Regions from separate parts of the Acidovorax sp. SRB_24 genome, predicted to be linked through region 1. Evidence: riboswitches for the same ligand, from Rfam matches in the RefSeq annotation. Region 1 holds a riboswitch; the other holds the start of a gene.
The links. A riboswitch is a leader RNA that binds a small molecule or an ion and turns the genes downstream of it on or off. The one in region 1 is predicted to bind S-adenosylhomocysteine.
Positions count from the first base shown of each region.

Region 1 (15,940 bases):
CGAAAAATCGGGCCATGGCTTCGCCTCGCGCATCGAAACGGCGCCCCTGGCCACGTCGAGCCGCCTGGCCGGCGGCGTGATCCGCAGCTCGCTGTTCGCCGCGACCGACGCCTCCAACATCCCCGACACCGTGGCTGTGCAGCTCGCCGAGATGTTCTCGGGCAGCATCGACTTCCGCCGCGCACTGCGCCAGGGCGACCGCTTCTCGGTGGTCTATGAAACGCTCGAAGCCGATGGCGAACCGCTGCGCAGCGGCCGCGTGCTGAGCGCCGAATTCCACAACAACGGCAAGACCCACCAGGCGGTGTGGTTCCAGGAGACTGCCGCCGCCCAGGGCGCGTACTACACGCTCGACGGCCAGAGCCTGCGCCGCGCCTACCTGAGCTCGCCCGTGGAGTTCTCGCGCATCTCCAGCGGCTTCAAGATGCGTTTTCACCCCATCCTGCAAAAATGGCGCGCCCACCTGGGCACGGACTTTGCGGCGCCCACCGGCACCACCGTGCGCACCGTGGGCGATGGCGTGGTCGAATTCGCCGGGGTGCAGAACGGCTACGGCAACGTCGTCTACATCAAGCACCGCAACCAGCACGTCACCGTCTATGCGCACCTGAGCCGCGTCGACGTGCGCACCAACCAGGCCGTGGACCAGGGCCAGACCATCGGCGCCGTGGGCGCCACGGGCTGGGCCACGGGCCCGCACCTGCATTTCGAATTCCGCGTGAACGGCCAGCAGAAGGATCCGATGGCCATCGCCCAGCAAAGCGAATCGGCCGCGCCGGTGTCCGCCGCAGCCCGCCCGGCATTCAACCGTATCGCCGCGGTGATGCGCACGCAGCTGGCATCGGCCGAGCTGATCCAACAGGCCAGCGCCGACTGACGCTGCAGCGCGCCGGCGGGACCTGTCCCGTCCCGCGGCGGCCCATGCCCCACCCCATCCCATGTCCGAGTGGTACATCGGCCTGATGTCGGGCACCTCGCTCGACGGCATCGACGGCGTGCTGGCCGATTTTTCGGCATCACAATGCACGGTAACGCACTACCAGTCTGCGCCGTTAGCTCCTGAATTAAGAGCAGATCTGCTCGCCCTCAACACCCCCGGCGCCGACGAGCTGCACCGCGCAGCCCTAGCGGGCAATGCGCTCGCGCGCGCCTATGCCGGCGTGGTGCACGCGCTGCTGGCGCAAAGCGGCCTCCAGGCCACGGACGTGCGCGCCATCGGCGCCCATGGCCAGACGGTGCGCCACCGGCCGCAGGAGTTCGACGGCACCGGCTACACCCTGCAGCTGGGCAACCCGGCGCTGCTGGCCGAACTCTGCGGCATCGCCGTGGTGGCCGATCTGCGCAGCCGCGACGTCGCCGCCGGCGGCCAGGGCGCGCCGCTGGTGCCAGCCTTCCACCAAAACGTTTTTGGCCAGCCCGGCCGCGCCACCGCCGTGCTGAACCTGGGCGGCATGTCCAACCTCAGCGTGCTCGGCGCCCAGGGCCAGGTGCTGGGCTTTGATTGCGGCCCCGGCAACGCCCTGATGGACCACTGGTGCCTGCAGCACACCGGCCAGCCTTTCGACGCCGGTGGCGCCTGGGCGGCCAGCGGCCAGGTGATGCCAGAGCTGCTGCACGCCTTGCTGGCCGAGCCTTTTCTGGCCAAGCCCCCGCCGAAGAGCACGGGGCGCGACCTGTTCAACCCACCGTGGCTGGCAACGCGGCTGGCGCCCTTTGCCCAGGCGCGCGCTGCCGACGTGCAGGCGACCTTGACCGAATTCACCGCCAGCGCCTGTACCGCGGACGTCGTCCGCTACGGAGGCGACAGCAACACGCTGATCGTCTGCGGCGGCGGTGCGCTCAACGCGCACCTCCTGCAGCGCCTGCAGGCCCTGCTGCCAAGCATGGCGGTGGCGTCATCGCAGGCCCACGGCCTGCCGCCGCTGCAGGTCGAGGCGGCGGCGTTTGCGTGGCTCGCGCGCCGCGCCCTCCGCCACGAAAGCGGCAACCTGACGCGCGTCACCGGCGCCGCCGGAGCGCGCGTGCTCGGAGCGGTCTACCCCGCCTGAGGACCTGGGAGTGCGGGCCCTGCAAAAGAAGCAACCCAAGAAAAAGCCGCCCGTGGGCGGCTTTTCATCTGCCGTGCAAGCGGGGCTCAGGAGAAGCTCGAACCGCAACCGCAGGTCGACGTCGCCTGGGGGTTCTTGATGACGAACTGGGCGCCCTGCAGGTCTTCCTTGTAGTCGATCTCGGCGCCCACCAGGTACTGGAAGCTCATCGCATCGATCAGCAGCGACACACCGTTCTTGGTCATCACGGTATCGTCGTCGTTGGCGATTTCATCGAACGTGAACCCGTACTGGAAGCCCGAGCAGCCGCCGCCCTGCACAAAAACGCGCAGCTTCAGATCGGGGTTGCCTTCCTCGGCAATCAGGTCCGCCACCTTGGCCGCCGCGCTCTCGGTAAAGATGATCGGGTCGGGCATTTGGGGGGGGATGTTTTCAGCAACTGCGCTCATGGGGCACTCCAATTCAGGGTTTCGGGGCAAATCCTACTGCAAACCGCCAGAAGTGCGGGCCCCCCGGTTGTTTGACGCCAAATCCAGTGGGGGTTTTTCTCCCGGCAGGCGGGCAGTATCCCTGCGGCACAGATGGTGGCGTGGCGGCGCATTTCCAGCCTCTGGCGCCATCGCCGCAAAACAAAAAGCCGCCGCAAGCGAACTTGCGGCGGCTTTTTTGGCAGGCAGAAACCAGCGGATTAGCGCTTGGAGAACTGCTTGGCGCGGCGGGCAGAGTGCAGGCCGACCTTCTTGCGTTCCACTTCGCGCGCATCGCGCGTCACGAAGCCGGCTTGGCTCAGTGCGGGCTTGAGTGCTGCGTCGTAGTCGATCAGGGCGCGGGTGATGCCGTGGCGGGTCGCGCCGGCCTGGCCGGACTCACCGCCGCCGTGCACGTTGACCATCACGTCGAAGGTTTCGGCGTGGTTCGTCAGCATGAGGGGCTGCTTGGCGATCATGATCGAGGTTTCACGGCCGAAGTAGGACTGGATGTCCTTGCCGTTGACCGTGATCTTGCCGCTGCCTTTTTTCAGAAACACGCGGGCGACGCTGGACTTGCGACGGCCGGTGCCATTGTTCCATTCACCAATCATCTCAAGGCTCCTTACAGTTCCAGCACTTTGGGCTGTTGGGCGGTGTGGGGATGCTCTGCACCAGCGTACACCTTGAGTTTCTTGATCATGGCGTAGCCAAGCGGGCCCTTGGGCAGCATGCCCTTGACAGCCTTTTCCAGCGCGCGGCCGGGGTGCTTGGATTGCATGTCGCGGAAATTGGTGGCCGTGATGCCGCCCGGATAACCCGAGTGGCGGTAGTACACCTTGTCGGTGGACTTGGTCCCGGTGACCTTGATTTGCGCTGCGTTGATGATGACGATGAAGTCACCGGTATCGACGTGAGGCGTATAAATGGCTTTGTGTTTGCCGCGCAGACGGAGGGCAACTTCGCTGGCTACCCGGCCGAGCACCTTATCGGTGGCGTCAATCACAAACCACTCGTGCACGACCTCAGCGGGTTTGGCGCTGAAAGTTTTCATGAGTTTTCTCTTTCGAGGGTTTGACCAGCCTGGAACAGGGGCTGGCGTCCTGGGGACTCTTTTCCACGGTCGGTGCTTCTCTTCAACGGAAACCTCTTAGGTGGCACTTGCAGGCAAGGCCTGCACTTCGCCGCGGAGTCACGCAAGCGCTGCGAAGCCCGCCATTATACAAAGGCAAGCCCGGCTGTGCGCATTTCTTGTACAGAGGCCCGTCCAGGGGCCGCGCGCGTCAGTTGCCGAAACGCGTGTCGGCCTGCAATTGCACGCGGCGGCGGTGTTCCACGCAGATGGGCGTGGCCGCGAACGCGGGCTTGGGGCATTCGCGGTACAGGCAGGCGCTTTGCGTGAAGAAATTGGTATTGACACAGGGCTGGTGCGCGGCCTCGTGGCGTGGGCGGGATGGCGCCAGCGGTGGCGGCGCGCCGGCAGAGGCCGGCGCGCGCGCAGGCTCGCGCGCCACCTCTGGCTGCGGCACCCGGGACGCCTTGGGAGGAATCCGCACGGGAGCCCTCGGCGCCGCTGCCGGGTCTGACGCCTCGACAAACGCCGGTGCGGGGCCCGCAGGCGCTGCCGCGGCCACTGCCTCCACCACCGCTGCCTCGGTGGCGGCGACGGCCGGCTCCTGCGGCACGGGCACAGAGGCGGTAGGCGCGGCGGGCTCGGCCCATTCCGTGATGATGCCGTCCTGCGGTGCGGTCTGCGGCGCACGCCGGCCCCAGCCATAGCCGCCGGCCACGGCCACGATCAGCACCACGCCCGCGAGCCACGCCCAGGCGCGCTGCGGCTTCGCGCTGCGCAGCGGTTCTGGCGCGGACTGGCCGGCTAGCTTGGCGAGTGGCCTGGGATTTGCGCCTTCCGCTGCGCCCTCGGCGTCCGGAACCACGAGATCGAGGACCTGCACGCCCTCCCCGGATGGGGGTACAGCCCCCCCAAGGGCGGCGTGCGGCGCCACCGGGCGCGCAGACAGCGTCGCCGCCAGTGGCACGCCAGCCGAGTCCAGGCCAGGCCCGGCCAGCGCCCCAGCGGGCTGGTGCGCCGGCCCCACCCAGATATCGCCGAGCTGCGCGCGGAAGTCGAAGTGCTCGAGCGGGCCGGGAGGCGCCACCATGGCCATGGTTTGCAAAAATGCGTCGATGTCCTGCGGCCGGTCTTCGGACCGCAGCGCCAGCGACTGGGAAATGGCGGCAACGAAAGCCGCAGAGTACTCTTGGCCAAATTGCCGGCCCACGGTCTTGGCGACCCGGGCAAACGGCACCATGCGGTCGCGGATGGAACGCAGCGTAGACGGCATGGGCGCCTCGTTGCACAGGCAGCCGTGCACCACGGCGGCCAGCGAATACAGGTCGCTCCACGGGCCCTGCGGCATGTCGGCGTCGCCGTCGGCGTATTGCTCTATGGGGGCGTAATGAACCTTCAGGACCGCGGTGTGCCGCTGGTCGCGGTCATTGATGGCGTGGCGCGCAGCCCCCAGGTCCAGCAGCACCGGCGGGCCGACGTCCTGCAGAAAGATATTGTCCGGCGAGATGTCGCGGTGCAGGGTCTGGCTGCCGTGCAAGGTGCGCAAGGCGTCCAGCACCGACCACAGCACGGTGCGCAGCCAGGCCTCGGGCGGGGGCGTGCGCATCTGTGCACGCGCCTGCTTGAGCGTCATGCCCCGGTACAAGGGCATGACCATGTAGGCCGTGTTGTTGGCTTCCCAGAAACGGAAGACCTTGACCAAGGACGGATGCTCGAACTGCGCCAGCATCCGCGCCTCGCCGACGAACGATTTGAGGCCCGCCTGATAGGCCTGCTCGTCGCTCGACGAACGCACCCACAGCGACTGGCCTTCGGTGCGCCCGGCCAGCGCCGCGGGCAGGTACTCCTTGATGGCCACCGTGCGCAGCAGCGAATGGTCGAAGGCCTGGTAGACCACGCCAAATCCGCCCACCCCCAGCAAGGAGCACACCTCGAACTCCGCCAGGCGCGTGCCCGTAGGCAGTGCGTCCACATGGCGCACGGCAGGAGCGGAAGCAGCGAGGGGGTCGGTCATGGGCGTGCAGTTCGACGTTTAAGAACAATAACATACCGTTGGTAACGATCAAATCGCCAGTGGCTGCGGGCGCCATCATCGGCCATTCCTGCGGACCTCTGGCAACAAACCGCATCCGGCTCTGCGAGCCGCCGCCCTGGCTGCGGCAAGTCGTTCCTGGACCCCATGAGGGCGCAAGGCGCAAACCCGCCCATGGCACGCGCGCGGACCAGCCCCGGCCGGTGGTTACCATAGCGCCATGTTCAGTTACCGCCACGCCTTTCACGCAGGCAACCACGCCGATGTGCTCAAGCACACCGTGCTGATTGCCACCTTGCAATACCTCACCGAGAAGGACGCGGCCCTCACCGTGCTGGACACCCATGCGGGCGCCGGCCTGTACCGGCTCGACGGCGACTACGCCAAGACCAGCGCCGAAGCCGCGGGCGGCATCCTGCGCCTGGGCGCGCCCGGCGCCGCCACCGCCGCACCGCTGGCCCCGGCCCTGCAGGCCTACATCGACCTGGTGCGCGCCTTCAACAGCAGCCCCAGCACCAAGGTCTACCCGGGCTCGCCCTTCATCATCCAGCGCCTGCTGCGCGCTCACGACAAGCTCAAGCTGTTCGAACTGCACCCGGCCGACCTGCGTGCGCTCGCGGGCAACGTGGCCCAGCTCGAGGCCGGCCGCCAAGTCGCCGTGCTGCACGAGGACGGCTTCGAGGGCATCAAGAAGTTCCTGCCCCCACCAGCCCGCCGCGCGCTCGTGTTGTGCGATCCCAGCTATGAAATCAAGAGCGACTACGGCAAAGTGCTGGACATGGTTGCGGATGCGCTCAAGCGCTTTGCCACCGGCACGTATGCCGTCTGGTACCCCATCATTCCGCGCCCCGAAGCACACGACCTGCCACGCCGCCTCAAGACCCTGGCCCAGAAGGCCGGCAAGGGCTGGCTGCACGCAACGCTGACCGTCAAGTCCAGCAAGATCACCGAAGACGCCGCAGGCGAGGTCAAGCGGCCCGGCCTGCCCGCGAGCGGCATGTTCGTGGTCAATCCGCCGCACACGCTCAAGGCGCAGCTCAAGGACGCCCTGCCCCAGATGGCCGAGCTGCTGGGCCAGGACAAACACGCCACGCACACGCTCGAAGCGGGCAGCTGAACGCGCCCCTGCCGGTCAGGTTGGCGGGCAGTCCTTCTCTTCCGGCTCCAGCACCGTCAGTACCACCGGCTTGGTGCCGCGCCCGAGCATGTCCAGCGCCCGGGCGGCGGCGCGGCTGAGATCGATGATGCGGCCGGCCGTGTGCGGTCCCCGGTCGTTGATGCGCACCTGCACCACCTTGCCGTTCACCAGGCTGCGCACGCACACCTGCGTGCCAAACGGCAGCGAGGGGTGCGCGGCCGTGAAAGCGTGCATGTCGAAACGCTCGCCACTGGCCGTGCGGCGGCGGTGCAAGGAGGCGCCATACCACGAGGCCTGTCCCTGCTCCTCGGCGCGCGCAGCGGGCGCTTCCACCGCGTCCCCCGCCGCGCTGTCGGCAGGACGGGGGGCGGGCAGGGGCCGGGGCGGCCGAGGCGATGCAGGGGCCTGCGGCGCGGCCGGCGCCGCTTGCGCGGGCCCGGGAGCAGGGACAGTCGCTGGCCTAGCGCGATCGCCCAGGGCGCAGCCCTGAACCAGCAGGGCGCCCGCGCAAGCGAGCACGGCGCAGCCCGCGGCGAGCGGAGAAAAACGGCCAGTGGCCAGGGAAAAACAGCGAATGAGGGCAGGCAACAAGCGCCAAATGGTAGCGCAGGCCAAAAAAATCCCCGCCGAAGCGGGGAAGGGACCTCGGCCGCTGGCCGGCGGCCGGTCGGGGCCGGCTACCGGCCGGAGCTCAGAAACGCCAGCCCAGGCCCACGCCGAACAGCACCGGATCGACCTTGAAGGTGCCGATCTTGGCGCCGGCAGCGGATACATCGGTGCGGATGTAGACCTTCTTCACGTCGAAGTTGAGGTACAGGTTCTTGGCGACCGGCACGTCCACGCCCACCTGCAGCGCGGGGCCGTAGCTGTTGCGGTCCACGGTCACGCCGGCAGGCAGGTTGACCGCGCTCAGGCGCGTGTAGTTGACGCCGGCGCCAACGTAGGGCTTGAACGCACCGAGGTTGGTGAAGTGGTATTGGGCGGTCAGCGTGGGCGGCAGGTGCTTGAACGAGCCGATGGCGGCGCCGTTCGAGTACAGCGTGTGCTTCTGCGGCACGGTCAGGATCAACTCGACGGCGACGTTCTTGTTGAAGAAGTAGCTGATGTCGACCTCGGGCAGCCACTTGTGGTTGGCCGACAGGCCCAGGCCGGTGGTGTCGCTGTTGTCGCTGCTCAGGTGCACGGCGCGTGCGCGCACCATCCAGGGGCCTTCGGCGGCCTGCTGGGCCACGGCGGCGGAGCTCAGGACAGTGCCCAGCAGGGCGGCGGCGATGGCGTGTTTTTTCATGTCTTTCATCCAAAGAAGTCCGGGGACAATCCCCAATGGCTATTGAATGACCGATGCGCTAAGGCACGGTTGACCTGTATCAATCCGTGTCGGCCGGTGGCATAAAAACATCACTCCCAGTAGGCCTATTGGCCCTCGCCGATCCCGGGCAGGCCCAGCCCCAGGCGGCGGCAGATCTCCAGCGTGGCCGCGCTCTGGTTCATGGTGTAGAAGTGCAGTGCTGGCGCCCCGCCCTCGCGCAAGCGCGCGCACAGCTCGGTCACCACGTCCAGCCCGAAGGCGCGGATAGAGGCCGTGTCGTCGCCAAAGCCCTGCAGGCGCAGCCGGATCCAGCGCGGGATCTCGGCGCCGCAGGCGTCGGAAAAGCGCATCAGCTGGGTCGATCCCATGATGGGCATGATGCCCGGCACGATGGGCACCTCGAGGCCCAGGCGCTGGGTCTCCTCGACGAATCTGAAGTAGGCGTCGGCGTTGAAGAAATACTGCGTGATGGCCGAATCGGCGCCCGCGCGCACCTTGGCGGCAAAGGCCTGCAGGTCGGCCTCGGGCGAGCGCGCCTGCGGGTGCACCTCGGGGTAGGCCGCGACCTCGATCTGGAAGCCGCGCCCCGTCTCGCTGCGGATGAATTCCACCAGATCGCTCGCGTAGTGGAACTCGCCGCCCGCGCCGTAGCCGCTGGGCAGGTCGCCGCGCAGCGCCACCAGGCGCTTGACGCCCATGGCCTGCAGCTGGGCCAGCTCGCCCCGCACCGAGGCGCGCGTGGCGCCGATGCACGAGAAGTGCGAGGCCGCGCTCACGCCTTCGGCCAGGATGTCGCGCACCGTGGTGAACGTGCCCTCCTGGGTCGAGCCGCCCGCGCCATAGGTCACGGAACAGAACTGCGGCTGCAGCGCATACAGCTGCTGGCGCACCGCGCGCAGCTTGTCGGCGCCCTCGGGCGTCTTGGTCGGAAAAAATTCCACGCTGACGGGAAACGGCGCACTCGGCGCCCCGCCTGCGTGCGTCGGGTTCGTTGCGCTCATGCGCCCCTCCTGGCAAAAACAAAAAACTCCCGGTTGCCGTCGCCGCCGTAGATCGGGCTGTCGAGCCAGGCCTGCACCTGCAGGCCCAGCGCGGCGCAGCAGTCGCGGATGCGCTGCTCGACCACGGCGTACAGCGCCGCATCGCGCACGATGCCGCCCTTGCCCACTTGCCCCGGTTGCAGCTCGAACTGCGGCTTGACCAGCATCAGCAGCGCGCCCTCCGGCGCCAGCAGCGGCACCAGCGCAGGCAGCACCAGCGTGAGCGAGATGAACGACAGGTCGCCCGTCACCACATCGAACAGCGGCGTGGTGTCAACGCCTGCGCACTCGGGGCGGCGGCGGCGCTCGACGGGCAGCGTGCCCGCTGCGCGCGCCTTCGCCTTTTCGGCGCGCTCGGCCTTGAAGCGCTCGATGTCTCGGTCCTTGGCGTCGTCGCTGTCGTCGTATTCCTCGTCCACCAGCCCGCCATTGCGCATCCAGCTGTAGGGCGCCTCGGGCTGGGTCTCGTTGTCGTCCACCTCCTCGATGACCTCGGACAGCGCCAGCTCGCAGTCCTGCTGCAGGGCGCCCGGTGTGAGCCCCCGCGCGTTCACGCCTTCGACACAGATGACGCGCGGGTCGCTGCGCAGCCGCTCGTGCAGCTGACCGTGGCCGACATCAACACCGACCACCTGTGCCGCGCCCTGCTGCAGCAGGCAGTCGGTGAAGCCGCCCGTGCTCTGGCCCACGTCCAGGCAGCGCAGGCCGGCCACGGACAGGGTCGTGGCCTGGAGCGCCCCTTCGAGCTTGAGGCCGCCGCGCGAGAGGTACTGTGCCTCGGCGCTGTCGAGCAGCCGCACCTCGGCCACGCTCGGGATGTCGTCACCGTTCTTGGCCACCTTCTGCCAGGGCGCGCGCGGCGACAGGCGCCACTCCACACCGGCCGCAATCAGCCGCTGCGCCTGTGAGCGCGTGGCCGCATGGCCAAAATCCACCAAAAAAACATCTGCGCGCATGCATCACTCTCTCGCCCACGGGCGATAGTTTTATATCAAATTGGCCTCTAGCCCTTGCTCCGTATGCGCTGATAGCTCCTAAAAACGCATCAGCCAAGGGCGCCGGATCAGTAGCGGTAGGTGTCGGCCTTGTAGGGCCCGGTCTTTTCCACGCCGATGTAGGCGGCCTGTGCGTCGGTCAGTTCGGTCAGCATGGCGCCGACTTTCTGCAGGTGCAAGCGCGCCACTTTTTCGTCCAGCGACTTGGGCAGCACATACACCTTGCCGGCTTGGTAGGCATCGGGCTTGGTGAACAGCTCGATCTGCGCAATGGTCTGGTTGGCGAACGAAGCGCTCATGACAAAGCTCGGGTGGCCGGTGCCGCAGCCCAGGTTCACCAGACGGCCCTTGGCCAGCAGGATGATCTTCTTGCCGTCGGGGAAGGTGATGTGATCGACTTGGGGCTTGATCTCTTCCCACTCGTACTTCTCGATCGACGCCACGTCGATCTCGTTGTCGAAGTGGCCGATGTTGCAGACGATGGCCTGGTCTTTCATGGCGGCCATGTGCTCGTGGCGGATCACGTCGCGGTTGCCGGTGGTGGTGACGAAGATGTCGGCCTTGTCGGCGGCGTATTCCATCGTCACCACTTTGTAGCCTTCCATCGCCGCCTGCAGGGCGTTGATCGGGTCGATTTCGGTCACCCAGACCTGCGCGCTCAAGGCACGCAGCGCCTGCGCCGAGCCCTTGCCCACGTCGCCGTAGCCGGCCACGCAAGCCACCTTGCCGGCGATCATCACGTCGGTGGCGCGCTTGATGCCGTCGACCAGCGACTCGCGGCAGCCGTAGAGGTTGTCGAACTTGCTCTTCGTCACCGAGTCGTTGACGTTGATGGCACGGAACAGCAGCGTGCCCTTGGCGCTCATTTCATTGAGGCGGTGCACGCCGGTCGTCGTCTCTTCGGTCACGCCGATGATCTCGGCGGACTTGCGCGTGTACCAGGTCGCATCGGCGGCCAGCTTGGCGCGGATGGCGGCGAACAGGATGGTTTCTTCCTCGCTCGTGGGCTTGCCCAGCACCGAGAGGTCTTTTTCCGCGCGCTGGCCCAGGTGCATCAGCATGGTGGCGTCGCCGCCGTCGTCGAGGATCATGTTCGGACCTTCGCCTTCAGCGCCCTGAGCGCCGAACTCGAAAATGCGGTGCGTGTAGTCCCAGTAGTCGGCCAGCGACTCGCCCTTGATCGCGAACACCGGCGTGCCGCTGGCGGCGATGGCGGCGGCGGCGTGGTCCTGCGTCGAGAAGATGTTGCACGAGGCCCAGCGCACCTGCGCGCCGAGCGCCTGCAGCGTCTCGATCAGCACGGCGGTCTGGATCGTCATGTGCAGGCTGCCGGTGATGCGTGCGCCCTTCAAGGGCTGGCTGGCGGCGAATTCCTCGCGGATGGCCATCAGGCCGGGCATCTCGGTCTCGGCGATGCGGATTTCCTTGCGGCCCCAGTCGGCCAGGGCGATGTCGGTGATCGCGCAATCGGCGTTCAAGTCGGTATTCAGGCGTGCGTTCATGGTGTGCTCCAAAACGAATTCAGGAAAACCACTTGCCGGGGGAGAGAAAGAAAAGCCAAGCTCACCACACGAGAAGTGGATGAGCGTCGTTGCGGGGGGACAGGTTCCGAGCCTCACGCCCCACGCTGGTGGGAGGCGCTGCAACGCTCCTCGGAAAAGCTGGCCATTTTAGTACAGCCGCACGGCAGACCCGGCTCAGTCCGCGTGCAGCGCAGGGCCACAGCCGACACCTGCGCGGTCGGCATTCCTACAGCCGGGGCGCGCCGATGCCCTTTCAATCGACAGCGTGATCCCGGCCGATCCCTGTGACCGGCATTTCGTTCCACCTTCTTGAACAGAAAGAATCCCCGCCATGAAAAAACTGATCGCCATCGCCATCGCCTCCATCGGCCTGGCAGGCCTTGCGGCCTGCGACGTGAAGAAAACCCAGGAAGGCAATGTCACGTTGCCCAAGTACGAGGTGGAAAAAACCCAGTCGGGCGATGTCACGCTGCCCAAATACGATGTCAAGACGCCGGACGTCCACGTGACCACGGAAGAGAAGACCATCACGGTGCCCAAGGTCGAAGTCACACCGGCCAAGTAAGCGCCGCCCGGCCGCGCGCCACGCGGGGCGCGGCCCGCGGCACACGACGCGGGGATAATCGGGCGGTTCCAACCTTTTTTTGACCGTGCCGCCCGCTTCGCTGCGCGGCCCCTCCCTGCATGTCCGCACCGTTCCTTGCCGAAACCCGGCGCCGCCGCACCTTTGCCATCATTTCCCACCCCGACGCAGGCAAGACCACGCTGACGGAAAAGCTGCTGCTGTTCTCGGGCGCGATCCAGATCGCCGGCGCCGTCAAGGGCCGCAAGGCCAGCCGCCACGCCACATCCGACTGGATGGAGATCGAAAAGCAGCGCGGCATCTCGGTGGCCAGCTCGGTCATGCAGATGCTGTACCGCGACCATGTCATCAACCTGCTCGACACGCCCGGCCACAAGGACTTCAGCGAAGACACCTACCGCGTGCTCACCGCCGTCGACTCGGCGCTGATGGTGATCGACGCGGCCAACGGCGTGGAAACGCAGACGCGCCGCCTGATCGAGGTCTGCCGCCAGCGCGACACGCCCATCATCACCTTCGTCAACAAGATGGACCGCGAGGTGCGCGACCCGCTCGACATCCTCGACGAGGTCGAGCGCGAGCTGGGCATGCCCTGCTGCCCCATCACCTGGCCGGTGGGCCAGGGCAAGTCGTTCGGCGGCATCATCAACCTGCGCACGCAGAGCATGACGGTGTTCACCCCGGGCAGCGACCGCGGCCCGAAGGACTTTGAAGTCATTCCCTTAGCGCAGGCCGACAGGCTGCGGGCACGCTTCGGCCAGACCTTTGACCATGCGCTCGAGAGCATGGAACTGGCCGTCGGCGCCTCGGCCGCCTGGGACCACGAGGCCTTCCTGGCCGGCAAGCTCACGCCCGTGTTCTTTGGCTCGGGCGTCAACAACTTCGGCGTGATGGAAGTGCTCGACGCGGTGGTGGACATGTCGCCGCCGCCGGGCCCGCGCGTCAGCACGCTGCAGGTCCACAAGCAGCCGGTCATCAAGACGATCCACCCCGAAGACGAGGGCTTCTCGGGCGTGGTCTTCAAGGTGCAGGCCAACATGGACGCCAACCACCGCGACCGCATCGCCTTCGTGCGCCTGGCCTCGGGCAAGTACACGCCCGGTATGAAACTCAAGGTGCAGCGCACCGGCAAGGAACTGCGCCCGACCAGCGTCGTCACTTTCATGAGCCAGCGCCGCGAGGCGGTCGAAGAAGCCTATGCCGGCGACATCATCGGCTTCACCACGCACGGCGGCGTGCAGCTCGGCGACACCATCACCGACGGCGCGGCGCTGCAGTTCACCGGCCTGCCGTTCTTCGCGCCCGAGATGTTCATGACCGTGGTGCTGAAGAACCCGCTGCGCACCAAGCAGCTGCAGCAGGGCCTGGCCCAGCTCGGCGAGGAAGGCGCGATCCAGGTGTTCAAGCCCGACGCGGGCGGCAACATGCTGCTCGGCGCCGTCGGCCAGCTGCAGTTCGAGGTCGTGCAGCACCGCCTCAAGACCGAATACGACGCCGACATCCGCCTTGAAGGCTGCCAGTACACGGGCGCGCGCTGGATCACCGCCGACAGCAGCGCCGACCTGCGCGCCTTCACCGACGCCTACCCGCTGCGCCTGGCGCACGACGCGGCCAACACCCTGGCCTACCTGTGCACCTCGCCGTACGACGTGCGCCTGGCGCAGGAGCGCTTTCCGAAGATCCACTTCCACCCGCTGCGCGAGCACGCGGGCCTGGCGCTGGACACCAACCACTGAGCGCGCCGCCATGACAGCCTTCCTGCGCGCTCTGAGCGAATGGCCCGCGCCGGCCCCCGGCGAGCTGCTGGGCGTGCTCACCGACATCGACGACACGCTGACCACCGAAGGCCTGGTGCCGCCGCCCGTGGTGCAGGCGCTGGCCGACCTGCACGCGGCGGGCCTGCATGTGGTGCCGATCACGGGCCGCCCCGTGGGCTGGAGCGAGCCCTTTGCCCAGGCCTGGCCCGTAGACGCCATCGTGGCCGAGAACGGTGCCGTGGCGCTGCGCCGCAATGCCGGCGGTGGCCTCGACCGGCTCTACCAGCAGGACGAGGCCACGCGCACGCGCAACTTTGCGCGCATGCAGCAGGTGCTCGCCGAGATGGAGGCCACGGTGCCCGGCGCCGTGCGCGCCACCGACTCGGCCGGGCGCGAGACCGACATTGCGATCGACCACAGCGAATTCACGCACCTGCCGCAGGCGCAGATCGACCAGTGCGTGGCCCTGATGCGCGCCGCCGGCATGAACGCCACGGTGAGCAGCATCCACATCAACGGCTGGTTCGGCGCGCACAACAAGCTCGAAGGCGCGCGCTGGATCGTGCGCACGCTGTTCGGCAAGGACCTCGACGCCGACCTGGAGCGCTGGGCCTACATTGGCGACTCGACCAACGACCAGCTGATGTTCGCCCACATGCCGCACAGCTTTGGCGTGGCCAACATTGCGCGCTTCGTGCCGCAGCTGGCGCACCTGCCGCGCTACGTCACGCCGAGCGAGCGCGGCGACGGCTTCATCGAGCTGGTGCAGGCCATCTTGTCCACGCGCTGAAGCGCGCTATCCAAGGCATAGCTACCAGCGCCGGCATCCGTTGGCTTTGGGCAGTAAAAGTGCTTGAAACCCGCGCCCGCACTGTGCAGGCAGCTCCTGCAATTGAAAAAGCCCGCACGGCCTCCACCGTGCGGGCTTTTTCATGGCGTGCCTGCTTCAGGCGCCGACGATGGACGACACGTCGAGGATGTACATCTGGCGCTGGCCTTCGTGCACCGAGTCGATGCACACCTGGCGGCCGTCGCGGCTCCAGCGCGGGTGCAGGTCGCAGCGGTTTTCCTTGCTCAGATCGGGCGTGGCGTAGAAGCTGCCGAGGTTGCGGCGCTCGCCGGTCTGCATGTCGAACAGGAACAGGAAGCGCTCGTGCGTCTGGTCGTCCGGGTAGGTGTCACTGAGCATCCAGCGCGTGCTCACGGGCGAGAAGGTCATGTGGCCGTTCTCCACCAGCACGCCGCGGCCGATCACCTGCACGGCGCCACCGTCCACATCGTGGTAGAGGTGGTAGTGGATCTCGCCCGCGTGCGGGCCCCAGACGATGATGTGCTCGTCGTCCTGCCACAGCGGGTGCGAGATCTGGTATTCGGACTTTTCGTAGTCGAACGTGCCGACGGCGCCGGGGTCGAAATCGTCGGCCAGCTGGGGCAACGGGTGGTCCGAGCATTCGAGCAGGCGCATGCCCGAACCGTCGGGGTTCATGGTGACCAGGCGGTGCAGGAAGCAGGTCTCGTCCTTCACGCGCTCGGTCCAGCGGTGCAGGAACAGGATGCGCGAAGAGGCCGGGTTGACTTCGATGTGGCTGACCCAGTGGATCGCCTTGTCCATCGACGGTACATGGTGGAAGGCCTTGAGCTGGGCGTAGCTGACCAGCAGCTGCGCCGCGCCCGTGGCGACGTCCATGCGCCAGATGCCGTCGTCCGCAGGCGCCAGCGGCAGCTCGCACGGGCCGCCCGCTTCGCTGTAGCCGATGGTCTCGTGCGTCACGTACAGGCGCCGGTAGTCGACCGACAGCGCCCAGGCGCTGCTGGGCGCGACCACGTAGACCGGCATCGGCAGCACGCGGCGCGCTTGCGTGTCGATGTCCACCACCACGGCGCCAAAGCCCGGGTAGCGCGCCGCTCTGTCGCCCGTGCGGTCGTTGTAGACCAGCTGGCGGCCCGGCGCGCCGTCGAGCCACTGCAGCTGGCTG
Region 1 covers NZ_MWOM01000036.1:19,385-35,324, forward strand. The annotation lists gene B2J89_RS13235 (M23 family metallopeptidase) at 1-877, shown strand, start outside; gene B2J89_RS13240 (anhydro-N-acetylmuramic acid kinase) at 939-2,048, shown strand; gene erpA (iron-sulfur cluster insertion protein ErpA) at 2,135-2,497, opposite strand; gene rpsI (30S ribosomal protein S9) at 2,737-3,129, opposite strand; gene rplM (50S ribosomal protein L13) at 3,141-3,569, opposite strand; gene B2J89_RS13260 (serine/threonine-protein kinase) at 3,799-5,601, opposite strand; gene B2J89_RS13265 (23S rRNA (adenine(2030)-N(6))-methyltransferase RlmJ) at 5,840-6,736, shown strand; gene B2J89_RS23215 (septal ring lytic transglycosylase RlpA family protein) at 6,752-7,090, opposite strand; gene B2J89_RS13275 (OmpW family protein) at 7,449-8,045, opposite strand; gene metF (methylenetetrahydrofolate reductase [NAD(P)H]) at 8,171-9,067, opposite strand; gene B2J89_RS13285 (TlyA family RNA methyltransferase) at 9,064-10,062, opposite strand; gene ahcY (adenosylhomocysteinase) at 10,170-11,603, opposite strand; S-adenosyl-L-homocysteine riboswitch at 11,678-11,761, opposite strand; gene B2J89_RS13295 (hypothetical protein) at 11,956-12,189, shown strand; gene B2J89_RS13300 (peptide chain release factor 3) at 12,309-13,943, shown strand; gene B2J89_RS13305 (HAD-IIB family hydrolase) at 13,954-14,754, shown strand; gene B2J89_RS13310 (hypothetical protein) at 14,911-15,940, opposite strand, start outside.

Region 2 (15,940 bases), on a different contig from region 1:
TTTTTACCTGAAATTACAAGTTCGGCCCGAGCAGGCGGCGCAGTTCGGCCTCCGGCATGCCGCGGCGCTCGGCCATGTCGCGCACCTGGTCGTCGCCGATCTTGCCGACGCTGAAGTACACGCTCTCAGGGTGCCCGATGTAAAAGCCGCTGACGCTGGCGGCCGGCGACATCGCCAGGCTCTCGGTGAGCGACATGCCGATCTCGTCGCAGCGCAGGAGCGCGAACAGGTCGTGCTTGGCGCTGTGGTCGGGGCAGGCGGGGTAGCCGGGCGCGGGGCGGATGCCGGCGTACTTCTCGGCGATCAGGTCGGCGTTGTTGAGCTGCTCGCCGCCGGCGTAGCCCCACAGGTCGGTGCGCACGCGCTGGTGCAGGCACTCGGCAAAGGCCTCGGCCAGGCGGTCGGCCAGGCTCTTGAACAGGATGGCCGAGTAGTCGTCGAGCGCGGCTATGAAGGCCTGCTCTTTCTTCTCGATCCCCAGGCCGGCCGTGACGGCGAACATGCCGGCGTAGTCGGCGATGCCGCTGTCCTTGGGCGCGACGAAGTCGGCCAGGCAGCGGCTCGGGCGCGTCACGCCGTCCACGGTGTGCTTCTCGGTCTGCTGGCGCAGGCCGTACCAGGTCATCGCGACCTGGCAGCGCGTCTCGTCGGTGTAGAACTCGATGTCATCGCCCACGCTGTTGGCCGGGTACAGCCCCAGCACGCCGCTGGCCTGGAGCCAGCGCCCGTCGATGATTTTCTTCAGCATGGCCTGGCCGTCGGCGAACACGCGCGTGGCCTCCTGGCCCACCACCTTGTCGGTCAGGATCGCGGGGTACGGCCCGGCCAGGTCCCAGGTCTGAAAGAACGGGCCCCAGTCGATGAAGGACACGAGTTCGTTCAGGTCGAAATTCTTGAACACACGCCGGCCGAGCGCGCGCGGGCGCGGCGGCTGGTAGCCGCTCCAGTCGATCGGGGTCTTGTTGGCGCGGATCTTGGCCAGCGGCCACAGCGGCGTCTGCTTCTTGTTGGCGTGCTGGGTACGCACCTTGTCGTAGTCGGCGTTGACCTCTTGCACGAAGGCCTCGACGTTGTCGCCGAGCAGGCTCTGCGCCACGCCCACGCTGCGCGAGGCGTCGGGCACGTAGACCACGGGGCCGCCGTAGTGCGGCGCGATCTTCACGGCCGTGTGCACGCGGCTGCAGGTGGCGCCGCCGATCAGGAGCGGAATCTTCTTGACGCGGAAATGGTCGTCCTTGTGCATTTCGGCGGCCACGTACTGCATCTCTTCGAGGCTGGGGGTGATCAGGCCCGACAGGCCTACGATGTCGGCGCCCTCGGCCTTGGCGCGCGCGAGGATTTCATGGCAGGGCACCATCACGCCCATGTTGATGACCTCGAAGTTGTTGCACTGCAAGACCACGGTAACGATGTTCTTGCCGATGTCGTGCACGTCGCCCTTGACGGTGGCGATGACGATCTTGCCTTTCGTGCGCACGTCGCGCCCGGCCAGCTCGTCCTGGCGCTTTTCTTCCTCGATATAGGGGATCAGGTGCGCGACGGCGAGCTTCATCACGCGCGCCGACTTCACGACCTGCGGCAGGAACATCTTGCCTGCGCCGAACAGGTCGCCAACGATGGACATGCCGGCCATCAGCGGTCCCTCGATCACGTGCAGCGGGCGCCCCCCCTGCGCCAGGATCTGCTGGTAGGCCTCTTCGGTGTCTTCGACGATGAAGTCGGTGAAGCCGTGCACCAGCGCGTGCGACAGGCGCTCTTCGACGGTCTTCGGCGCCTCGGGCGTGCCGCGCCATTCGAGCTTCTTGCCCTCGTCCTTGGCGCCGCTCTTGGCGGTCTCGGCCACTTCGAGCAGCCGCTCGGCCGCATCGGGGCGGCGGTTGAGGATCACGTCCTCGACGCGCTCGCGCAGCTCGGGCTCGAGGTCGTCGTAGACGCCCACCATGCCGGCGTTGACGATGCCCATGTCCATGCCGGCCTGGATCGCGTGGTACAGGAACACGGTGTGGATGGCCTCGCGCACCGGGTCGTTGCCGCGGAAGCTGAACGACACGTTCGAAACCCCGCCCGACACCTTGGCGCCCGGCAGGTTGGCCTTGATCCAGCGCGTGGCCTCGATGAACTCGACCGCGTAGTTGGCATGCTCCTCGATGCCGGTGGCGACCGCGAAGATGTTCGGGTCGAAGATGATGTCCTCGGGCGGAAAGCCGACCTCGTCGACCAGGATGCGGAAGGCGCGCTCGCAGATCTCGATCTTGCGCGCGAAGGTGTCGGCCTGGCCTTTTTCGTCGAAGGCCATGACCACGGCGGCGGCGCCGTAGCGGCGCACCAGGCGCGCGTGGTGCTTGAAGGCGTCCACGCCCTCCTTCATGCTGATCGAGTTGACGATGGGCTTGCCCTGGATGCAGCGCAGGCCGGCCTCGATCACCTCCCACTTGGAGCTGTCGACCATGATCGGCAGGCGCGCGATGTCGGGCTCGGACGCGATCAGGTTCAGGAAGCGCACCATGGCGGCCTTGCTGTCGAGCATGGCCTCGTCCATGTTGATGTCGATGATCTGCGCGCCGTTCTCGACCTGCTGGCGCGCCACGGCCAGGGCGTCCTCGAACTGGCCGTTCAGGATCAGGCGCGCAAAGGCCTTCGAGCCGGTGACGTTGGTGCGCTCGCCCACGTTGACGAACAGCGAATCGGCGCCAATGGAGACGGGCTCCAGGCCCGACAGCTTGAGGGGAGGAGGAAACACTTCAGACATACAGCTCACCTGTAAAAAACGGCAATAAACAGGTGAGCGTCGTTGGGTGGGCCTGCTGCGGCACCCGAGCCTGACGGCTACCGGCTCGGGGCCAGGGCTGCCGCTGCAACGCTCCTCGGAGGAAAGCAACCATTTTAAGGGATGGCCCGCTGCCGTGCGGCCGCAGGGCTGCGGCGCCGGGCGCGGCTCAGGCCGCCGAGGCCGGCAGGCCAAACACCCGGTCGAACGCCAGGTTGAAGGCAAAGGTGTAGCAGAGGAAGAAGAGCATCAGCCCGATGTCCATCACGAAGGCCTGCCACAGGCCCACGCCAAACCACCAGGCGAACAAGGGCACCAGCATGAACACCAAGCCGCCCTCGAACCCGATCGCGTGCGCGACGCGGCGCGCGATGCTGCGCCCGCGCACGGCCTGGCGCGCCTCCCAGCGCTCGAAGGCGCTGTTGAAGACGATGTTCCAGACCACGGCAATGACCGAGGACGCAGCCGCCACCACGCCCGCGTGGCCCGCACCGGCGCCGGTGAGCTGGGCCAGCCCGGCGGTGGCCACGGCGATGGCGATCAGTTCGTAGAGCGTGACGTAGACGATGCGGCGCTTGGGGCCCTGCAGGCCGCGCTGGTGGGGGATGGCAGAAGACATGGCCTCGACTTTATGTGTGATTGCCTGACACTAAAAGTCAGCTTGTTTCAATTTTTCTGATAATTGGCGCATGGCATTTTCTTCCGACAGCGTCCAGGTCTTTCTCGCCGTGCTCGACCGCGGCTCGTTCTCGGCGGCCGCGCGCGCCCTGGGCCGCGTGCCCTCGGCCGTGAGCATGGCCGTGGGGCACCTGGAGGCCGAACTGGACGTGCTGCTGTTCGAGCGCGCCGGCCGCGAGCCGCGCCCGACGGCCGCGGCGCGCGCCCTGGAGCCGCAGGCGCGGCTGCTGGCGGCGCAGCTGCAGCAGCTCAATGCGCAGGCGCTGTCGCTGACGCAGGGGCTGGAAGAGCGCCTGACGCTGGCGATCGCCCCCGAGCTGCTGGCCGCACCCTGGAGCGCGCCGCTGGCCGCGCTGGCGCAGGACCACCCGCTCCTGCAGGTCGAGGTGCTCGCCGCGCCGCAGGCCGACGCGCTCGACCTGCTGCACACCGGGCGCGCGCAGCTGGCGCTGGTGTTCGAGCGCCCCAGCATGGACGGGCGCGAGGGCTTCCAGGAAGTCGGCACCGAGGCCCTGGTCGCCGTGATGGCGCCGCAGCACCCGGTGCTGGCGGCCGCGCGCGCTGCCGCGGTGGCGCGCGGCGAGACCGCCGCCAGCGCGCGCCTGCGCGAAGAGCACCTGACGACCACGCGCCAGATCGTCGTGGCCGGCCGCGACCTGGCGCACAGCGACCCGCGCTTCGTGTTTGCGCGCCACTGCTGGCGCACCGACAACCACATCGCCGCGCTCGGCCTGATCGAGGCCGGCCTGGGCTGGGGCTGGCAGCCGCGTGCCCTGGTGCAGCCGCGCATCGAGGCCGGCACGCTGGTCGAGATGCCGTTCGAGAACCTGAGCAACGGCGTGGAGCTGTGGGTGGACCTGGTCTGGTCCAAGGAGCGCCCGCTGGGCCTGGGCGCGCGGCGCTTTGTGGCGCTGATGGGCGAAAGCGCCGCCGCCGGGGCGCCGGGCACCGCGGCACAAAAATCGGGCAAAAAAAGGCTATAGCCCTTACCCCGCCAGCGCGCACAGCCATTGATTCAGTAGCATTGAAGCCCTCGTGCGCGGGGCGGTGGCACGGGGCGCATGCCGGTCTCGCCTAAGCTGGGCGCTTCCCCCTTTTTCTGGAGAACCGCATGGCCTCCCCTTTCGACAGCCAGCACGCCGATGTGGCGCACCCCTGGTCCGCGTGGCAGCCCGCCGCCAGCGGCAAAGGCAGCAAGGCCGCCGCCGTGTCGCTGGCCGACTTCGACCCCGCGGCCAAGCCGTTCTCGCGGGGCAACAAGGCCCAGGACAAGGCCGCGGTGGAGGCGCTGGCGCTCGAACTCGACGAGCTGCAGAACCGCCTCTACGCCGACCGGCGCTACAAGCTGCTGGTGGTGCTGCAGGGCACCGACACCGCCGGCAAGGACGGCACCATCCGCAGCGTGTTCGGCCGCATGAGCGCGCTGGGCGTGCACGTGGTGGGCTGGAAGGCGCCCACCGAAGCCGAGCGCGCGCACGACTTCCTGTGGCGCATCCACCAGCAGGTGCCCGGCGCGGGCGAGGTCACGGTGTTCAACCGCAGCCACTACGAGGATGTGCTGGTGCCCGTGGTCAACGGCACCCTCACGCGCGCGCAGCAGCGCGAGCGCTTCGGGCACATCAACGCCTTCGAGCGCCTGCTCAGCGACACCGGCACCGTGGTCGTGAAATTCATGCTGCATATCAGCGCCGACGAGCAGCGCGACCGCCTGCAGGAGCGCCTGGACGACCCCACCAAACACTGGAAATTCGACCTGGGCGACATCGCCGTGCGCCAGCAGTGGGCCGCGTACCAGTCGGCCTATGAAACGCTGCTGGCGGCCACGCACACGCGCTGGGCGCCCTGGACCATCGTGCCGGCCAACTCCAAGACCCACCGCAACCTGATGATCGCCACGGTGCTGCGCGAGGTGCTGCGCAACCTCGACCTGCGCTACCCGCCGGGCGACCCGGCGCTGGAGCACTTCACGGTCGAGTGAAGGGAAGGCTGCCAGGCCCGGCCTGCCGCGCCTACCAGGCGCGCGCCACCGCCTCGGCAATCAGGCTCTCGCCGTGCGCCTGCAGCAAAGAACGAGCCGGCGCGAGGCCGGCGAAAGATAACCGTCGCGCCGGTAGGTCACCCCCAGCGGGCGCACCAGGGTGGTCTCCGTCAACAGGACTTCCTTGAGCCGGTGGTCGCTCTTGTGGGCCCAGGGCCTCTGGCACTGCGCCCTGAAAACCTCGGAACGGCCATCGCGCCTTCACAGCGCCGCCGGCCTCGCCTAAGCTTGCCGCTTCGCCCCTTTTCCGGAGCAAGGCATGGCTTTCCCTTTTTGCAGACCCTGCAGCGCGCAGTCCCCGGGGGCGACGCCATGAACGCCTCCGTGCGAACCCCTGGCAGCGCCGCCGCCCTGGTGGCGCTGTCGGCCGCCGGCTTCGGCGCCCTGGCGATCTTCGTGCGCGCTGCCTACGACGAAGGCGCGGACATGCTGGGCGTGCTGCTGCCGCGCTTTGCGCTGGCGGCGCTGGCGCTGTGGCTGCTGCTGCGCTGGCGGCACACCGGCCTGCCGGCGCGCGCGCGCCTGCCCGCCCTGGTGCTGATGGGCGCGGCCTATGTGGCGCAGTCGTTCTGCTTTTTTGGCGCGCTCCTGTTCCTTCCGGCCGGCATGGTGGCGCTGCTCTTGTACCTGTACCCGCTGTTCGTGGTGCTGCTGTCGTGGCTGCTGGGCCTCGAATCGCTCACGCGGCGGCGCCTGGTGGCGTTGGCGGTGTGCAGCGCCGGCACGGTGCTGACGCTGGGCTGGAGCCCGGGCCAGGGCGGCGGCCCGGCGCTCGACCCGCGCGGCGTGGCGCTGGCGCTGGGGGCGGCCTGCATCTACGCCTGCTACATCATCGGCGGCAGCCGGGCGACGCGCGGCGTGGCGCCGCTGGCGTCGACCGCGGTGATCCTCACCAGCGCGGCCGCCGTGCTGGCCTGCGTGGCCAGCGTGCGCGCGCTGGGGGGCCTGCCGCCGCAGCTGGCGCAGACGCTGCCGGGCTGGGGCGCCGTGGCCGCCATCGTGCTGGTGTCCACGGTGCTGGCCATTGGCCTGTTCGTCGCCGGGCTGGAGCGCCTGGGGGCGTCGCGCACCGCGCTGATCTCGATGCTCGAGCCCGTGGTCACGGTGCTGCTGGCCTGGGTCTTCCTGCAGGAGCACCTGGGCGCAGCGCAGCTGGCGGGCGGCGCGCTGGTGCTGGGCGGCGCCCTGCTGCTGGCCACCGAACGCGGCGCGCCGGCCCCGGCCGCCTGAAGCGCGGCAGCGCCGGAGGCAGGTTATGCGGGAAATGCATGACCACGAAACACCGCGGCGTTGGACACCGGCAGGGCAGTGCTTCTAAGCTAGGCGACCTTCACATCCTCCGGTCAGGATTGCCGCCATGTCACCCACCCCCAGCACCCCCGGCGTGCCCACGCACGCCCTGCCCTCGTACCTGCAGGCCGACCACCTCGGCCCCTGGGGCAACTACCTCAAGCAGGTCGACCGCGTCACGCCCTACCTGGGCCACCTCGCGCGCTGGGTCGAGACCCTCAAGCGCCCCAAGCGCATCCTGATCGTCGACGTGCCGATCGAACTCGACAACGGCACCATCGCCCACTTCGAGGGCTACCGCGTGCAGCACAACCTCTCGCGCGGCCCGGGCAAGGGTGGCGTGCGCTTCCACCAGGACGTGACGCTGTCGGAGGTGATGGCGCTGTCGGCCTGGATGTCGGTGAAGAACGCCGCCGTCAACGTGCCCTACGGCGGCGCCAAGGGCGGCATCCGTGTCGACCCGAAAAAGCTCTCGCGCAGCGAGCTCGAGCGCCTGACGCGCCGCTACACCAGCGAGATCGGCCTGATCATCGGCCCGAGCAAGGACATCCCGGCGCCCGACGTCAACACCAACGAGCAGATCATGGCGTGGATGATGGACACCTATTCGATGAACACCGGCGTGACGGCCACCGGCGTCGTCACCGGCAAGCCCATCGACCTGGGCGGCTCGCTCGGCCGGCGCGAGGCGACGGGCCGCGGCGTGTTCACCGTCGGCATGGAAGCGGCGCACCACACGGGCCTCAAGGTCGAGGGCGCGCGCCTGGCCGTGCAGGGCTTTGGCAACGTCGGCGGCACGGCGGCCAAGCTGTTTGGCGAGGCCGGCACGCGCCTGGTGGCCGTGCAGGACCACACCGGCACCGTCTACCGCGACGCGGGGCTGGACGTGGCGGCGCTCACCGCCCACGTCGCTGACAGCGGCGGCGTGGCCGGCTTTGCCGGCGCCGAAGCCCTGGACAACAGCGCCTTCTGGGCCGTGCCCTGCGACATCCTGATCCCCGCCGCGCTCGAGAGCCAGATCACCGCCGACAACGCCGGCCAGATCCAGGCGCGCATGGTCATCGAGGGCGCCAACGGCCCCACCACGCCCGAGGCCGACGACATCCTGCACGACAAGGGCGTGCTGGTGCTGCCCGACGTGATCGCCAACGCCGGCGGCGTGACGGTGAGCTACTTCGAGTGGGTGCAGGACTTCTCGAGCTTCTTCTGGAGCGAAGACGAGATCAACGCCCGCCTGGTGCGCATCATGAAAGAGGCCTTTGCCGGCATCTGGCAGGTGGCGCAAGAGCACCAGGTGAGCCTGCGCACCGCGACCTTCATCGTCGCCTGCACGCGCATGCTGCACGCACGCGAAATGCGCGGCCTGTACCCCTGAAGCGGGCGCGGCCGCCCGGCCGCGCAGATTTCCAAGCCAAAAGAGCTGCCAACGCTTATCCAGCAAGCGTTAGCAGCTCTTTTTTGATAGTCACAGCGCCCGCCCGGGCGCTGCAGTATCAGGCCTCTGCGGCGTAGAAACCCGCGCGCTGCAGCGGCCGCGTGGCGACCGGGCCCACGGCCCGCGCGATCGCGCCGATGTGGTCGGGCGTGGTGCCGCAGCAGCCGCCGACGATGTTGACCAGCCCCTCGGCGGCGAATTCGTGCACCAGGCGGCTCGTGACCTCGGGCGTCTCGTCGAAGCCGGTGTCGCTCATCGGGTTGGGCAGGCCGGCGTTCGGGTAGCAGCTGATGAAAGTGTCGGGCGCGGCCTTGGCCAGTTCCTGGATGTAGGGGCGCATCAGCGCCGCGCCTAAAGCGCAGTTCAGGCCCACGGCCAGCGGCCGCGCGTGGCGCACGCTGTGCCAGAACGCCGTGACGGTCTGGCCCGAGAGGATGCGGCCCGATGCGTCGGTGACGGTGCCGCTGATGATCAGCGGCAGGCGCTCGCCAGTCTTCTCGAACACTTCCTCGACCGCGAACAGCGCGGCCTTGGCGTTGAGCGTGTCGAAAATCGTCTCGACCAGGATCACGTCGGCGCCGCCCTCGATCAGCGCCTCGGTCTGCTCGAAGTAGGCCGCGCGCAGCTGCTCGAAGGTGATGTTGCGCGCGCCGGGGTCATTCACGTCGGGGCTGATGCTGGCGGTCTTGGGCGTCGGGCCCAGGGCGCCGGCGACAAAGCGCGGCTTGTCGGGCGTCGAATATTTGTCGCACGCGGCACGCGCCAGCCGGGCCGAGGCCAGGTTCATCTCGCGCGCGAGGTCGGCCATTTTGTAGTCCTCCTGCGCCACCGTGGTGGCGCCGAAGGTGTTGGTCTCGATCAGGTCGGCGCCGGCGGCGAGATAGCCCTCGTGGATGTCGCGGATGACGTCGGGCCGCGTGAGCGAGAGCAGTTCGTTGTTGCCCTTGACGTCGCGCGGAAAGTCCTTGAAGCGCTCGCCCGCGCTGCCGGGTCCGCTGTAGCCCTCGCCCCGGTACTGCGCCTCGCCCAGCTTGAAGCGCTGGATCATGGTGCCCATGGCGCCGTCGAGGATGGCGATGCGTTGGGCCAGGATGGCGGGAAGCTGTGCGGCGCGGGTGTAGTGAAGGGCTTGCATGGAGCGATTGTAGAAAGAGCGCCCCGCCCGGCGCCGCGCGCGGGCATTGCGCGCCGTCGCCGCAACGGCTTTATGGCCCGTCCGGGGCCGCATAGCGCGCACGCGCCATGCGGAACGTCAGGTTCCAGCGCGCGCTGCCCAGCAGGTCGTGGTGGCCGTCCTTGAGCGGGTTGACGCCGTGGTAGGCCATGCGCGCGGGGCCGCCCCACACCACCACATCGCCATGCTGCAGCGGCACGCGCTGCACCGGGTCGCTGCGGCGCAGGCCGCCCCACAGGAAGGTGGCGGACAGGCCCAGCGAGACCGAGACGATGGGCGCCGACAGGTCGGCCTCGTCCTCGTCGCGGTGCAGCGAGAGCTTGGCGCCGGGCACGTATCGGTTGATGAGGCAGGCATCGGGCACAAAGCCGGGGTGGCCGGCCGCGGCGGCGGCCGCCTGCGCCTGTGCGCGCAGCCACGCGGGCAGCGCGGGCCAGGGCTGGCCCGAGACGGGGTCGGTGGCGGTGTAGTGGTAGCGGCGTGCGTCCGACACCCACCCGAAGGCGCCGCAGTTGGTCATGGCCACCGACAGCGGTGCGCCGCCGGGCCGCACCATGGTGCGAAACGGCGCCTGCGCCGTGACCGCCGCCACCTGCGCCACCCACTGCGCGGCATGCGCGCGCGCCCAGCCGCGCAGCAGCATGGCGCCCGGCGAGAGCGTCTGCGGGCCGGGGTCGGGGGTGTCGAACAGGGGCAGCGTCATGGCAGGACATGCCATTGTAGAAACCACCCGCCGGCGCCGGCGGCGCACAATATGCGCCTTTGCGCGCCCGGGCCTCACCGCACGCTGGCGCCGCCTGAAATATCGGTCAAATCGGCCTTCAACGCTTGTCCATAAAGCGCTGGCAGCTATCAAACAAAGAGCATCCATTTGTCCCCCGCGCACTCCGTCCTGCAGGACGTCTTCGGTTACGAACAATTCCGCGGCCCGCAAGAGGCCATCACCCAGCATGTGATCGCCGGCGGCGACGCGCTCGTGCTGATGCCCACGGGCGGCGGCAAGAGCCTGTGCTACCAGGTGCCGGCCATCGTGCGCCAGCAGCAGGGGCACGGCGTGGCCATCGTCGTCTCGCCGCTGATCGCGCTGATGCACGACCAGGTCGGCGCGCTGCACGAGGCCGGCGTGAGTGCGGCGTTCCTGAACTCGACGCTGTCGTTCGACGAGGCGCAGGACGTGGAGCGGCGCCTGCAGACGGGCGGCATCACGCTCTTGTACGTGGCGCCCGAGCGGCTGAACACGCCGCGCTTCCTGGGCCTGCTCGACGGTCTGTACCAGCACGGCGGCCTGAGCCTGTTCGCCATCGACGAGGCGCACTGCGTGAGCCAGTGGGGCCACGACTTCCGGCCCGAGTACCGCGCACTGTCGGTGCTGCACGAGCGCTATGCCGGCGTGCCGCGCATCGCACTCACGGCCACGGCCGACGAGCTCACGCGCGCCGACATCGTCGAGCGCCTGCAGCTCGAAAGCGCGCGCCTGTTCATCAGCAGCTTCGACCGGCCCAACATCCGCTACACGATCGTCGAAAAGAAGGACGCCACCGCGCAGCTGCTGCGCTTCATCGAGCGCGAGCACGCGGGCGATGCCGGCGTGGTCTATTGCCAGTCCAGGAAGCGCGTCGAAGAGCTGGCCGCCACGCTGGTGGGGGCGGGCGTCAACGCCCTGCCCTACCACGCCGGTCTGCCGCAAGACGTGCGCCAGCAGAACCAGGACCGCTTCCTGCGCGAGGAAGGCATCGTGATGGTCGCGACCATCGCCTTCGGCATGGGCATCGACAAGCCCGACGTGCGCTTTGTCGGCCATGTGGACATGCCGAAGAACATCGAGGGCTACTACCAGGAAACCGGCCGCGCCGGCCGCGACGGCCTGGCCGCCGACGCCTGGATGGCCTATGGCCTCAACGACGTGGTCAACCAGCGCCGCATGATCGACGAGAGCCCGGCGGGCGAAGAGTTCAAGGCAGCGCTGCGCGGCAAGCTCGACGCGCTGCTGGGTCTGGCCGAGGCCACCGACTGCCGGCGCGTGCGCCTGCTGGCCTACTTCGGCGAGCCGTCCACGCCGTGCGGCAACTGCGACAACTGCATCAGCCCGCCCGCCGTGTGGGACGCGACGGACGCCGCGCGCAAGCTGCTGTCCACGATCTACCGCGTGCACGCGGCCAGCGGCATCGGCTTTGGCACCGGGCACATCATGGACATCCTGCGCGGCAAGAAGACCGAAAAAGTCGAGCAGTTCGGCCACGACAGGCTCTCGACCTTCGGCCTGGGTGCCGAATTCAGCGAGGCGCAGCTGCGCAGCGTGCTGCGCCAGCTGCTGGCCACCGGCGCCGTCGGCCTGCACAAGGTGATGCTCGAGAGCGGCCACAGCTTCGACACCCTGTGCCTGGCCGACGGCTCGCGCGCCGTGCTGCGCGGCGAGGTGCCGGTGCAGCTGCGCGAATCCACCGCGGCCGCGCCGCGCGAGCGCAAGCGCCGCAGCCCCGCCGGCACGCTGTCCCCGGCCGCCGCCAACCTGGACCAGGACGCGCAGGTGCGCTTCATCAACCTCAAGGCCTGGCGCGCCGAGGTGGCGCGCGAGCACGGCCTGCCGGCCTATGTGATCTTCCACGACGCGACGCTCGCGGCGATTGCGCAGCAGCCGCCGCGCACGCTCGACGACCTGCAGGGCATCAGCGGAATGGGGGCGAAGAAGCTCGAAGCCTATGGGGCGGATGTGCTGCGCGTGTGCGCGCAGTGACGGATCCGGAAAGCGCCATCTTCTGCCGCTTGCGCAGACCGAGCGCCAGCCCCGCCAAACCGAGCGCCAGCAGCGCCAGGCTGCCCGGTTCAGGCACCTGGAGGAAGCCGCGGATCTCGCCCGAAGGGAAGGTGCTGGAGTGGATATTGAGGTAGGCCTCTCCCGCCACCATGCCGGCGTACAGCGCCGCTTCGGCGCTGGCCGTGCTGCCGCCGTTGGCGGAGATGAACGCCGCGTTGTACGACGAGGCCAGGCCCATGTCGAAGGTGTGGTCGTAGGTGCCGGCGGTCACCCCGCTGGGAAATCCGGTAAAGGTGGGCGTGGTGGTGGCCACCAGGGCGTTGCCCGCGTTGGGCACCGCAGTGCAGCAGTGGATGTGGGACGCCGTCGTGCCCGCGACCAGCCCCGAAAAATCGACGCGGACCCGCATCGTGTGGGCGGCCAGGTCAAAATCGACGGTCGCAAAACCGGTGCCCGGGGAGGCCGTCGCTGGGGACTCGCTTGCTCCGTTGAGGACGGCGCTGAAGGTCACCGGGCTCGCCTGCACCACCGGAGCGCCGACAAGCGCTGCGGCCAGGGCCAGGCCCCTGAAGAAGGTGGAAGTCATGGCGGCTCTCCTTGAAGCTGCGTGTCGTGCCCCGCACGGACCGCAGAGCGCATGCATGCCGTCAAGCAAATTGCGCGCCAGCAGGCGGGCCGGCCACGCAAACCCTTGCGGGGCGCGGCTTCCGCAGGCTTCGGTGGACGCCCGCTGGCTTGGCCCGCGCAGCCGGTGGCAATTAATCCGACAGACGTTGCGTTGCATCCGGTGACGGATTTTTCGCCGGGCCGGCGCCCCGCCGGTCGTCTTTATCGGCGCTGGCGCGTTCTACACAGTGGGGTGAATCACTGCGGCCGCCCCTGGTGTCAACAGGCTGCGGGGGGCCACAACGTGCATGCCAACGCCTTTATTTCAGCCCGCGGGCGGCGCCTGGCGCTGGTGCTGTTCGTGCTGGTGGCCGCCGTGTGCGGCACCGCCGCCTTCGCACAGGCCGCCGGTGACCCGCCCGGGCGCGTGGCGCAGCTCAACTATTTCGACGGGCCCGTGAGCTTTGCGCCGGCCGGCTACGAACAGTGGGCCGGCGCGGTGCTGAACCGGCCGCTGACGCAGGGGGACCGGCTCTGGAGCGACGCCGGTGCGCGCTCCGAGCTGCACATCGGTTCGACCGCGCTGCGCATGGACGCGCAGACCAGCCTGGCCTTGTCCGCGCTCGACGACCAGACCGTGCAGCTCGCGCTGACCCAGGGCAGCCTGATCGCGCGCCTGCGCAGCCTGCCACCGGACCAGCGCTTCGAGGTCGACACGCCGAACCTGGCGTTCATGGCGTCGCAGCCCGGCAACTACCGGCTCGACGTGGACCCGGCCGCCGGCACCACGCGCGTGACGGTGCAGGCGGGCAGCGCCGTGGTCTATGGCAGCGACGGCGCATCGGTGGAGCTGGGCGCGCGCCAGCAGATCACGTTCGCGGGCGCGGACCTGGACCAGGTCGCCGGGCAGACCGCGCCGGCGCTGGACCCGTTGGACCGCTGGGCGGCGGCGCGCGACCTGGACGAAGACCGGTCGGTGGCGGCGCGCTATGTCTCGCGCGAGGTCATCGGCTACCAGCAGCTCGACCCGTACGGCGACTGGGAGGATGACCCGGCCTATGGCACCGTCTGGGTGCCGCGCGTGGCGGTGGCGGGCTGGGCGCCTTACCGCGTCGGCCACTGGGCCTCGATCGCGCCCTGGGGCTGGACCTGGATCGACGACGAGCCCTGGGGCTTTGCCCCGTTCCACTATGGCCGCTGGGCCCAGCGCGGTGCGCGCTGGTGCTGGGTGCCGGGCGCCGCTGCCGTGCGCCCGGTCTATGCGCCCGCGCTGGTGGGCTTTGTCGGCGGCAATGCGGGCGCCGGGAACTTCGGCATCGCGGTGGGCGGCGCCGTGCAGCCCGGGGTGGCCTGGTTTCCGCTGGCCCCCGGCGAAGCCTGGCGCCCGAGCTACCGGGCCAGCCCGGCCTACGTGCGCAACGTGAACCGCAGCGGGATGCGCCCCCACCCCCCGAACTCCGCGAACGCCGCCAGTGGCTACCGCTACCAGCACCTGCCGGCCGCCGTGACGGCGGTCACCGTCGCCGCGTTCGCGCAGGGCCAGCATGTGCGCGGCAACGCGCGCCCGGTGGCCGCGGCCGACCTGCAGCGCACCCGCACCGTGGCGCCGCCGGCCCCCACACGCGACCCGCGCAGCGTGTTCGGCGCCTCGCGACTGGCGCAGCCGCACCCCGCGCCACCGGCCGCCGTGGTTGACCGGCGCGTGGTCTCCCCCTCGGCCTTCCAGCACGGCCGCGGCGGTGGCGCACCGCTGCGCGAAGCCCTGCCAGGCCCGCCGCGGCAGCCCGAACCGCCGCACAGCGCGGCCGCCCCGGCGCGCGGCTTCTTGTCACCGGGCGCCGCCCCTGCGCAGCCCCCGGCCGTGCCACGCGCGCCCTTGGTGCAGCAGGAACCCAGACAACGCGAGCGGGCGCAGCCCAACCCGGCACTGCGTGAACCGAACGCGCCGGACACGCGGGCCGCACAGATGCAACAGGAACAACAGCGCGCACAGGCCGCCCGGCGCGCGCAAGCCCAGAACGAGCAGGCGGCGCGTGAACAGAATGCCCAGCGTGCGCAGGCCGCCCAGGCCGCACAGGTGCAGCAAGAGCAGCAGCGCGCGCAAAACACCCGGCGCGAACAGGCGCAGAGCGACCAGGCAGCCCGGGAACAGAACGCCCAGCGTGTGCAGGCCACCCGGGCCGCACAGCTGCAGCAGGAACAGCAGCGCGCGCAGGCCGCCCGGCGCGAGCAGGCGCAGAACGAACAGTCGGCCCGCGCTGCGCAGATGCAGGCGCAACGCGCACAGCAAGAACAGCAAATGCGCCAGGCCCAGGCCCAGCACATGCAGCAACAGCAGCAGCAGATGCAGGCGCAGCGTGCGGAGCAGCAAATGCGCCAGGCCCAGCGCGCGCAGCAGGAGCAGCAGATGCGCCAGGCCCAGAGTGAAGCCCAGCGCCAGCGGCCCCCGCAAGAGCCGCGCGGCACGCAGGTGCCCGACGACCGGGGCCGGCCTGGGGGCGGGCCGCAGCGCCCGCACCGCGAAGACCCGCGGCCGGCGCCAAACAACTGAGGGCGGGGCTTGCGCAGGCGCACCGGCCCGGTGCGGCCCAAGGCGGCTGCCCACCAGGGCGCAGCGCAAAATGCTTCCAAATAGTGAGCTAGAAGCGCTTATCCCATAAGCGTTACAGCCATTTTCTTAAACTTCACGCACCCTGCCAGGCACGCCGTGAAGCGCCTGCAAAAGAGCCGGCGCGGGCGCTGGCCGGGGCCCCCCGGCGCGGCGGCTTGCGCCATCCCAACACCCGGCGCGGCCGTATTGCCTAGACTGCGGCAGAGACACCCATCCAGCCCGAGAACGGAGACCCCCATGGCCGGCCCCACGCACGAGGTTTTCAACCAGTTCGACGAGCTCAGCGGCTACGACCTGCTGGCCACCGATGCCGCCCTGCGCGACGCGCTGGCGCGCGCGGGCGCGCAGTGGGCGCTGCCGCAGCTCGGCGCCTATGGCGCGCAGCTGGGCCGCGCCGAAACCTACCAGCTCGCGCGCGACGCCAACCGCCATGGGCCCGAGATGCGCCCCTTCGACAGCCGCGGGCGCCGTGTGGACCAGGTGGAATTCCACCCGAGCTGGCACACGCTGATGGCGCTGTACCGCGCGCAGGGACTGATCTCGCTGCCGTTTAGCAATGCGCAGCCGGGCCGCTGGAGCGCCTGGG
Region 2 covers NZ_MWOM01000007.1:61,237-77,176, reverse strand. The annotation lists gene metH (methionine synthase) at 14-2,749, opposite strand; S-adenosyl-L-homocysteine riboswitch at 2,777-2,872, opposite strand; gene B2J89_RS04020 (PACE efflux transporter) at 2,937-3,356, opposite strand; gene B2J89_RS04015 (LysR family transcriptional regulator) at 3,457-4,428, shown strand; gene B2J89_RS04010 (PPK2 family polyphosphate kinase) at 4,557-5,423, shown strand; gene B2J89_RS04005 (DMT family transporter) at 5,796-6,713, shown strand; gene B2J89_RS04000 (Glu/Leu/Phe/Val dehydrogenase) at 6,841-8,148, shown strand; gene B2J89_RS03995 (homocysteine S-methyltransferase family protein) at 8,267-9,343, opposite strand; gene alkB (DNA oxidative demethylase AlkB) at 9,414-10,085, opposite strand; gene recQ (DNA helicase RecQ) at 10,254-12,116, shown strand; gene B2J89_RS03980 (CHRD domain-containing protein) at 12,049-12,723, opposite strand; gene B2J89_RS03975 (DUF6600 domain-containing protein) at 13,048-15,294, shown strand; gene B2J89_RS03970 (acyl-CoA dehydrogenase family protein) at 15,592-15,940, shown strand, end outside.
Region 2: another riboswitch for S-adenosylhomocysteine. It lies ahead of metH (methionine synthase); the one in region 1 lies ahead of ahcY (adenosylhomocysteinase).